3 regions of the Nonomuraea sp. NPDC049269 genome follow, and region 1 is predicted to be linked to each of the others. Evidence: riboswitches for the same ligand, from Rfam matches in the RefSeq annotation. Region 1 holds a riboswitch; each other region holds the start of a gene.
The links. A riboswitch is a leader RNA that binds a small molecule or an ion and turns the genes downstream of it on or off. The one in region 1 is predicted to bind S-adenosylmethionine.
Positions count from the first base shown of each region.

Region 2: linked by a shared signal. The riboswitch ahead of ACGFNP_RS49900 (aminotransferase class V-fold PLP-dependent enzyme) and the one ahead of ACGFNP_RS34650 (GNAT family N-acetyltransferase) in region 1 are both predicted to bind S-adenosylmethionine.
Region 3: linked by a shared signal. The riboswitch ahead of thrC (threonine synthase) and the one ahead of ACGFNP_RS34650 (GNAT family N-acetyltransferase) in region 1 are both predicted to bind S-adenosylmethionine.

Region 1 is NZ_JBICSO010000006.1:596,091-599,357, reverse strand. Features, by position in the region: gene ACGFNP_RS34660 (protein kinase) at 1-812, shown strand, start outside; gene ACGFNP_RS34655 (hypothetical protein) at 919-1,440, shown strand; gene ACGFNP_RS34650 (GNAT family N-acetyltransferase) at 1,451-2,074, opposite strand; SAM riboswitch class I at 2,082-2,170, opposite strand; gene ACGFNP_RS34645 (hypothetical protein) at 2,224-2,865, opposite strand.
Region 2 is NZ_JBICSO010000011.1:111,701-114,967, forward strand. Features, by position in the region: gene ACGFNP_RS49895 (DoxX family protein) at 1-330, shown strand, start outside; gene ACGFNP_RS49900 (aminotransferase class V-fold PLP-dependent enzyme) at 333-1,643, opposite strand; SAM riboswitch class IV at 1,686-1,801, opposite strand; gene ACGFNP_RS49905 (TerC family protein) at 1,904-2,629, shown strand; gene ACGFNP_RS49910 (cytochrome P450) at 2,639-3,267, shown strand, end outside.
Region 3 is NZ_JBICSO010000021.1:34,514-37,780, forward strand. Features, by position in the region: gene ACGFNP_RS60895 (trehalose-6-phosphate synthase) at 1-852, opposite strand, end outside; gene ACGFNP_RS60900 (RNA polymerase sigma factor) at 884-1,438, shown strand; SAM riboswitch class I at 1,518-1,658, shown strand; gene thrC (threonine synthase) at 1,672-2,904, shown strand; gene ACGFNP_RS60910 (MoaD/ThiS family protein) at 2,928-3,203, shown strand.

The sequences.
Region 1 (3,267 bases):
GCCGGATCGAACTGGTCGACGTCGGTACCCGCAAACGGATCTGGTCGATCCGCTCTCGGCACGCCGTCGACGGATTCCCACCGTTGCGGGCCGTCTTCAGCCCCGACGGCAGGACGATCGCGCTCGTCCTCGGCCCGGACGGGCAGACCCTGAAGTACTGGCTCACCGTGCTCGACGCGGCCACCGGCCGGGTTCTGCACGACAGCCCCACCACCAGCGACGGCGGCCCGTACCTGCCCGACGGCAAGAGGCTCGCCACCGGCTCCGGCAGGTTCATGGACGTGGCTACCGGCAAGCTGGTCGGGGAGGGCTATGACACGTCCACCTCCGGCGGGGACGGTGTCGCCCTGAGCAGCCGTGGTCTCATGGCCATCGCCTACGACGAGACGGGACGCGTCTCGCTCTGGGATCCCTCCGGGCCGACGGCATTGCGTCCCATGCTGCCGAAAGCGGCGGGTCCCGCGAGCGTCCTGGCCTTCTCACCGAGCGGGGACGTGCTCGCGGCGGCCAGCGGTGGCGTACTCCAGCTCTGGGACCCCGTCAACAGGCGGCGGCTCGGCGGCGGCTTCGACCCCGCGACGATCCAGGATGTCGACTCGCTGACCTTCAGTGCCGACGGCGGCACGCTGTACTACTCGGCCGACGGCGACATCCTGGAGATCCCCGTCGGAGCCGAACGGGTCGCCGCGCTGGTGTGCGGGCGCGCGGGCCGCCGGCTCACCGAAGCGGAGTGGAGCCACTACCTGGGCGATATCGCGTACCGGGAGATCTGCCCGAAGTCGGCTTTGACGGTTGTCGCTGGTCCAGGCTGACAGTCGCCGCGGGCTCGTGACAGCGCGCGGTCAGCCCGGTCTCAGCGGTGGTGGGCATCGTCGTCTTCATCGAGAACGGAACACCGGGACGAGGAGAACACCCACCATGATCACATTCGCCGCGGCACTGCAACTGCTCATCGCGCTTGCCTTCCTGAGCATCCCGCTGGTGCGCCACCGCTACGGGGGCAGTGCGAAAGCGAACGCGGAGGCGGAACTGACCCGTCAGGGAGTGCCCATCTCCGTCCTGGAGGAGAACAAGCTCAGCTTCGACGCCAGCGGCCACGAAACGGTCGTCCCCGTGACGGTCGCCCTGGTCATGACGGTGCTGGCCGTGCTCAACCTGTCCGGGAGCGACTGGGGGCAGACCCTTTCCTGGGTCTTCCAGCCGATCGTTCTCGCCGGCAACTTCCTCATCCTGTACAGCAACCTGACCGCCGCCAAGTCGGTGAAGGCCGCCTTCGACCGTAAGGGTGACCCGATGCTTCAGCGCATCGACGTGCGGGCCCTGCTCAAGGCTGCCGAGGGCGGGTTTCCCACCTGGGTCATGCCCATCCTCCAGAACATCCGGCACGCCGTGGTGATGGGCGGGTCGGCCCTCGTTCTGGTAGCGATGATCATCGCGTGATGCACGGGGACTACCCGGCGCTCACGGTGGTGAGGCGAGCGTGCAGCGCCGACTTGACGGCCGGCCATTCGGCGGCGACCACGGAGAACATGGCCGAGTCTCGCAGCTTCCCCGCTTCGCCGGGCGCCCAGGACGGCGACCAGCTACGCAACACCCCCTCGAAGCGCGCGCCGAGGCGCTCGATGGCCCGACGTGACCTCTCGTTGCGCGCGTCGGTCTTGAGGTCGACGCGCGTGACGCCCAGCGTCTCGAACGCATGGGTGAAGAGGAGGAGCTTCGCCTCCAGATTGATCCCGGCGCCCTGCGCCGATGCCGCGAGCCAGGTCCAACCGACCTCGATGGCGCACAGGTCTTGCCGGTCCGGCCAGGTCCGGGGATCCCAGAACGCGGTGCATCCCACCGCCATCCCGTCCCGCACCCGAACCTGCGCGAACGGCGTCAACCCGTCGGCCACCCGAGCGAACTGGGCCGCCAGATAATCCTCGATCTCGGTGGCCCGGGGAACCAAGGTGAAACCGTAGGAGGAACGATCCTCCTCTGCCGCCCGCGCCAGATCCGGCGCGTGCCTCATCGCCAGCGGCTCCAGCCGAACGGACGATCCGTGGAGCACGGGAACATCGAGCCGGAGGCTCATGGGACTCTCCTCATCGTTCCTGGCGTTGGCACCTTGCCCTCGGGCAGGTTGCCGGACCGTCATCGGGCCAGGCCCCTCGGATCCTCTGGATGATCTCGGTGGAGAGATCCTGCCCCAGCGTGGAGGGCGGCGTCAAACGTCATCGCGACCTACTGGTAGGTCTGCGGATCCACGCTGCGCCACTTGCCGTCGCCGTCGGCGTTGGCTACTCCGCCGATATACATTTTCTGGTACGAGGCGTAGTCGGTGTTGCGGGCGCTGACTTTGAACGGCTTGCCGTGGTCGTCGATGCGCTGATTGATCAGTTTGCCGTTGCTGAGCACATCGAGCGCGATCGAGAACTCGCAGTAATGCTTCTGTGTTGTCGCGGTCACTTGAAAAGTGATCTCTTCATCACGTTTGAGGGAGATCGTCTTCTCGCGGAAGTAATCTCCACCCCATTCTGTGTCGTTGACCAGCGTCTTGCCTCGGGGGTCGGTTTCGTCGAGGTCGAGGCCAATTTTTATGCTGTCCTCGCTGCCCGCGCTCGGGCTCTCGAACAATGTGCCGGTGAGCGGTGGGCCGCAGCGCGGGACCGCCTTCATTCCGACGATGCGCACGGGCCGATCTGCGTTTCCGTGAACGACGATCTTGAAGTCGGTGCTGTACGGGTCGACGCCACCTTGTTGCCGAAACCATCTGTGCTGTGCATCTGAATATTCCGGCAGGGCATTGATCTGGGCAAGTTGATCACCTGAGAGGGTCACTGCCTCGGGAAAGATCCAGGTGTTATGCAGGTCCGAATGTTCCACTTGGACGAGATCGACTGACAGTGGCGGCCCCGCGGGGCGTGTCGGGGTCGGTGAGGGCGTACGAGGCTCCGGTATGGCGCTCGGGCGGGGCGACGGGGTGAACGGCTGTTGTATCGCCCAGATCAGCACGCCGACAAGCACTGGGGTGGCAATAGCCGTTCCGGCCCATTTCACTGCAGGCCGATTCCACCAACGCTGCGGCTTAACAGGATGTCGGATTCGTGGGTATTTCGAATGGTTTGCCATCTGAGCACCGGCTCTCATTGGGATTCCGGGTCCATATTGAGTGCCGCCTTGCTCGTATGCAATCGGATTCGACGAGCCGCCTCCGCTGATGTCCATCGTCATACGTACCTGCCCATGGCGACGGCCTTCTACCTGCGGGTGTTTACGGGCCGTCCC
Region 2 (3,267 bases), on a different contig from region 1:
GACATGCTGGGCGCGATCATGTTCGTCCACGGTGGGCACGGCGTCATGGTGCAGAACGGCGGCTGGGAGCTCGCCGGCGCGCTGGGCGTGGTCTGCCTGCTGCTCGTGGCGCTGGGCGGTGGCCGGATCGGGATCGACGGCATCCTGCACAGCACGTACCGGCGGCGCGCCGAGCGCCGCGCGGCCGAGCAGGATCTGGCCGGTCACGCCCCGGCCACCTCCATCAGACCGGAGGCGGACACCACCAGACCCATGTCCACGCGCCCCACCGGGTACTTCGATGAGACCGTCGCCGACGAGCCATCGCGCAGACGCCCACCGCCCGGCTGACCTCAGCGGGCGGCGAGGTCCCGGAGTGCGTCGACGAGGCGGTCCACGTGCTCCTCCGTGGTGCCGATGCCGATCGAGGCACGCACCGCGGAGGCCGTGTCGTCCTCGCAGCCGCCGTCCGCGGTGCCGAGCAGGTGCCGGACGAAGGGGTGCGCGCAGAACTTGCCGTCACGCACGCCGATGCCGTACTCGCCGGACAGCACCTCGGCCACCTCGCGCGCCGAGTGCCCGTCCACGACGAACGAGACGATGCCCACGCGCGGCTGGTCCGGCCCCCACAGCGACAGCTCGCGCACGCCCTCGATCGTGGCCAGCCCGGACCGGAGCCGGGCGATCAGCCGCTCCTCCTCGCGCACCAGCTCGGTCCAGCCGGTCGCGCTGAGCGCGTCACAGGCGGCGGCCAAGGCGATGGCACCCAGCACGTTAGGGGTGCCCGCCTCGTGCCGCGGCTCGGCATCGTCATGCCACTCGATACCTTCCTGGACGTCACCTTCCTGGACGTCAGCGGCGACCGAACGCACCGCGCCACCGCCCTTCAGGTACGGCTCGCCGGACGAGAGCCAGTCACGGCGGCCGACCAGCACCCCGGCGCCGAAGGGGGCGTAGAGCTTGTGGCCGGAGAAGGCGACGTAGTCGAGGTCGAGCGCGGTCAGGTTGAGCCGCCGGTGCGGCACCAGCTGGGCGGCGTCCACCAGGATCCGGGCCCCGTGGCGGTGCGCGATGTGCGCCAGGGCGGCGATCGGCCAGAGCTCGCCGGTGACGTTCGAGGCTGCGGTGACGACCAGCAGCTTGGGGCCGTCGATCCCGGCCAGCGCCTCGTCGGCCACGCGGACCGCCTCACCGGGGAAGGCGGGCGGCGCCAGCCGTACGGACCGCTTCCAGGGCAGGAGCGAGGCGTGGTGCTCGGTGTCGAAGACGACCGCGGTCGTGCCCTCGGGCAGGCAGCGGGCCAGCAGGTTCGTGGCGTCGGTGGTGTTGCGGGTGAAGATCACGGCATCGTCGGGGCGGGCGCCGACGAAGGCCCTGACCGTGTGGCGGGCCTGCTCGTAGCGGGCCGTGGTGAGCTGGGAGGCGTACCCCGCGCCGCGGTGCACGCTGGAGTAGGCCGGGAGCGCGGCGGTGACGGCGGCGCTGACCGGCTCCAGACAGGGGGCGCTCGCCGCGTAGTCGAGGTTCGCGTACGTCACGAGCCGGCCGCCCTTGACCGGGACCTCCAGATCCGTGCCGAGCACGGCGGGGATCGGACGGCTGTGCCCGACCGGCGTCTCGGTGGCCTGGGCGGGCAGGGAGCTGAAAATCGTCAAAGTGGACATGGCGCACCTCCTGGGGACATCGGACCCCTGGAGCACCCAGCAAGCCCGCGCTTGCCCGCCACACCTCGTGACGGACCAGGTCTTCACCCGGGGCACCCCGCCGCGGACGCGAGGGTTGCCGGCCAGCAAGCCGGGGCTGTGCGCTGGCACTCATGACCTACACCCCGCACTATAACCGACACTCGGCCATCAATCACAACGGTGAACTTCTGCGGCCCTTGCCTCGTTGGAACCTGAAACCCCTGCCGTGAGGAGTACTAATGCTGGACTGGGTGACCGACCCTCAGATCTGGATCGGGTTTTTCACCCTGGTCGCGCTGGAGATCGTGCTCGGTATCGACAACATCATCTTCATCTCCATCCTGGCCGGGAAGCTGCCGCCGGAGCAGCGTGACAGGGCCCGCGTCATGGGTCTGGGCGCGGCTCTGATCAGCCGGTTGCTCCTGCTGCTCGCGTTGTCGTGGGTGGTGCGGCTGACCGCGCCGCTGTTCGAGGTCTTCGGCCACGAGATATCGGGGCGCGACCTGATCCTGCTGCTGGGCGGTCTGTTCCTGCTGGCCAAGAGCGTCACCGAGATCGGGCACAGCATGGAGCTGAAGGAGGAGGACGGCAAGACGCGGGCCGTCACGTCGTTCGCCTCGGTGATCGCGCAGATCATGGTGCTGGACGTGGTGTTCTCGCTCGACTCGGTGATCACCGCCGTGGGCATGGTGGACGAGCTCGGCGTGATGATCGCCGCGGTGATCGTGGCGGTGCTGGTCATGCTGTTCGCGTCGGGGCCGATCAGCAGGTTCGTGGACAAGCATCCGAGCATCAAGATGCTGGCTCTGGCGTTCCTGGTGCTGATCGGGGTGGTGCTCATCGCCGAGGGGCTCGGCCAGCACATCTCGAAGGGCTACATCTACTTCGCGATGGCATTCTCGGTCATCGTGGAGCTGCTCAACATCCGGATGCGCAGCAGGCATGCCAAGCAAGCATCCTCATAAGATGAAATAGTGCGCTTCGACCCCTGGAATCCGGATTTTGTCGCCTATCCGTACGGCGCCTACGCGGCGCTGAGGCATGACGCGCCCGTCAGCTACTTCGAGCCGACGGGTCAGTGGCTGGTCTCCCGGCACGCGGACGTGAACGCGCTGCTCAGAGACCGTCGCCTGGGCCGCTCCTACCTGCACGTGGCCACGCACGAGGAGTTCGGCCGACCGGCCGAGCCGGAGTTCCAGGAGCCGTTCTGGCGGGTGACCAGGGCGGGCATGCTCGACGTCGAGCCGCCGGTGCACACCAGGCTGCGCCGGCTGGTCTCCAAGGCGTTCACGCCGCGCATGGTCGAGTCGCTGCGTCCCCGGGTCAGGTCGATCGCGGAGGGGCTGGTCGCCGCGTACGTCGAGAAGGGCGGCGGCGACCTGATCGCCGAGGTGGCCGAGCCGCTGCCGGTGACCGTCATCGCGGAGATGCTCGGCGTGCCCGAGGCGGACCGGCACCTGCTGCGCCCCTGGTCGGCCGACATCTGCCGCATGTACGAGCTGAACCCGAGCCTGGAGTCGCAGCACCTGGCCGCCAAGGCGGCGTCGGAGTTCGCCGGCTACCTCGCGGACCTGGCGCGCGAGCGCGCCGTGCGACCGGGCGA
Region 3 (3,267 bases), on a different contig from region 1:
GACGATCAGCCGGCGGTCGCCGACCTGCTCCCTGAGCGCGGCCATGTTGGACTCGACGTCGGGCTCGTGGGCTCGTTCCCACAGCGCCGCGCCGTCCACACCGAGGCCGTGCACGCCGATGTGGGTGGTCCTGCCCTCGTGCGTGACCGTACGGCCGGTCAGATCCACCTCGGCGCCCAGCAGAGCCCGGCAGCAGTCCATGAACGCGCCCGCCCAGCGTTCGGTGAGGAACCCGGCGTGGTCGGCGCCCAGGATGCCCTCCAGGACCTCGCGGGCGACGTCGTCGGGCAGCAGCGAGAAGTATTCGGGCGGCGCCCACGGCGTGTGGCTGAAGTGCGCGATGCGCAGGTCCGGCCGCTCGGCGCGGAGCATCGCCGGGGTCAGCGTGAGGTGGTAGTCCTGGACCATCACGCGGGCCCCGTGCCCGGCCTCCTCGGCCAGAGCCAGCGCGAAGGCGCCGTTGTAGTCGCGGTAGGACTCCCACTCCCGCTGGAACCTGGTGCCGAACAGCGGCGCGTTGGGGATGTCGTAGAGCAGGTGGTTGACGAACCACAGGGTGGAGTTGGCCACGGCGTTGTAGGCGCGGTGGAAGGTGGCCGGCGGGATGTCCAGCATCCGCAGCGCGCCCGTGTCGTAGCCGGCCTGGTCGAGCCGGCCGCCGGGCGCCTGGCGTACGGCGCCCCGGTCGCCGTCGGACAGGGCGGCGCAGATCCACAGCACGCCGTCGTCCTTCATGACCCCGGAGAGCCCGGACACCAGCCCGCCACCACCGCGCTTCATGGTCAGCACACCGTCGTCGGAGACGGTGAACGAGACGGGTCCTCTGTTAGAGGCGACAAGGACGCTGTTCATTAAAGTTCCCTCCGACCATAGGATCCCAGCTATGGCGCTTGATGAGCTAACCGAGGAACTGGCCCGCTCCGCCGCTGCCGGAGATCATCGCGCACTCGGTGAGCTCCTGAAGCGGATCGAGCCGGACGTGATGCGGCACTGCGCCCGAATCCTCCCCTACCACCAGGATGCGGAGGAGGCGTCGCAGGACACCCTGCTCGCCGTTGCGCGCAACATCGGGCGCTTCGAGGGACGGGCCAGGTTCAGCACCTGGCTGCACATCGTGACGGCCAACTGCGCGCGTACGACGTACCGCACGCTGAAGCGCCGCTCGGCCGAGCAGACCTCCGACGAGTTGCCCATGCAGAAGCCCGACGCGCGGCGGGTCAGTGTGATCGCCGGGTCGCGGCTCGACCTGCTCGACGCGATGGAGGCACTGGAGGCCGACAAGCCCGACCTGGCCCAGGCGCTGGTGCTGCGTGACATCGTGCAGCTCGACTACAACGAGGTCGCCGAGCAGCTCGGCATCCCGCTCGGCACCGCCAAGTCACGCATCCACCAGGCGCGCAAGTATGTTCAGGGAGTGCTGGGCGACGACTATCGCTGAGATCGTACGTCTCGCTTCCTGAGACGGACGGTCGCTTGACGGGCCTGGCCAGGTACAGTCAGAGCAAACAACTGAATATTGCTCATCCAGAGGGGTGGAGGGACCGGCCCTGCGAAGCCCCGGCAACCCTCCCGGATTCAGACTCGCGACCTGGCGAGGCCGACCGGGACAGGTGCCAATTCCGGTCTGCGGTCAAGGTGGCCGCAGGCGAAGATGAGGGAAGGCCTCGCTTCATGTCGCACGATTTCGGACCCGCCGTAGCCCTCTCCTGCCGCGAGTGCGGCGCCCGCTACGACCTCGGCCCCAGTTTCGCCTGTCTGGAGTGTTTCGGGCCGCTCGAAGCGGCCTACTCCTTCGGTGACGTCACCCGGAAGGACATCGAGTCCGGCCCCGCCAACATCTGGCGCTACCGCTCACTCCTCCCCGTCCCCGTGGACGTCGCCACCAAGCCGAACATGAACCCCGGCTGGACCAAGCTCGTCAAGGCCGGCAATCTCGGCCGGGCGCTGGGCATCAAGTCCCTGTACGTCAAGGACGACTCGGGCAACCCCACCCACTCCTTCAAGGACCGGGTGGTGGCCATCGCCGTCGAGGCGGCCCGTAACTTCGGCTTCCACACCCTGTCGTGCTCCTCCACCGGCAACCTCGCGGGCGCGGTCACGGCCGCCGCCGCCAGGGCCGGGCTCGACGCCTGCGTGTTCATCCCCGCCGGGCTGGAGCAGGCCAAGATCGCCATGGCCCGGGTGTTCGGCGGCAAGCTGGTCGCCATCGACGGCTCCTACGACGAGGTCAACCGGTTCTGCTCCGAGCTCATCGGCGACCCGCTGGGCGACAAGTGGGGCTTCGTCAACGTCAACCTGCGGCCCTACTACGCCGAGGGCTCCAAGACGCTCGCCTACGAGATCGCCGAGCAGCTCGGCTGGCGCCTGCCCGAGCAGATCATCATCCCGGTGGCCTCCGGCTCCCAGCTCACGAAGATCGACAAGGGCTTCAAGGAGCTGGTCGCACTCGGCCTGGTCGAGGACACCCCGTACAAGATCTTCGCCGCGCAGGCCAACGGCTGCTCGCCCGTGTCGACCGCCTACAAGGCCGGCCTCGACGTGGTCCAGCCGGTCAAGCCCGACACCATCGCCAAGTCGCTGGCCATCGGCAACCCCGCCGACGGCCCGTACGTGCTCGACATCGCCCGCCGCACGGGCGGGTCGGTGGAGGACGTCACGGACCCCGAGATCGTCGCCGCCATCAAGCTGCTGGCCTCGACGGAGGGCATCTTCGCCGAGACGGCCGGTGGCGTCACCGTGGGAGTGCTGAAGAAGCTCGTCGAGACCGGGCAGCTCGACCCGGAGGCGGAGACCGTGGTGCTCAACACCGGCGACGGGCTCAAGACGCTCGACGCCGTCGCCGACGACGCCGAGCCCACGGCAGTGATCCGGCCCTCTCTCGACGCGTTCCGCGCGGCTGTCTGACAACCAGGAAAGGCGAGTTAATCATGAGCGTTTCTGTGCGGATTCCCACCATTCTGCGCACCTACACCGGGGGTAACGCGGAGGTGAGCGGGGAGGGTGCGACTCTCCGCGACGTGCTGGCGAAGCTCGACTCCGACTACCCGGGGATCGGCGCGAGAATTCTGGATGAATCGGGCAAGATTCGTCGTTTTGTCAACGTTTACGTTGGCGAAGAGGATGTCCGTTTTGCCGATGGTCTTGACACGGCAGCCCCCGAAGGCACGCAGATCTCCATCATCCCGGCGGTCGCCGGAGGGTGACCACTCGCTCACGTCAGAAGGCGCTCCCATCTGGGGCGCCTTCTGTTTTTTCCGACAATTCAAT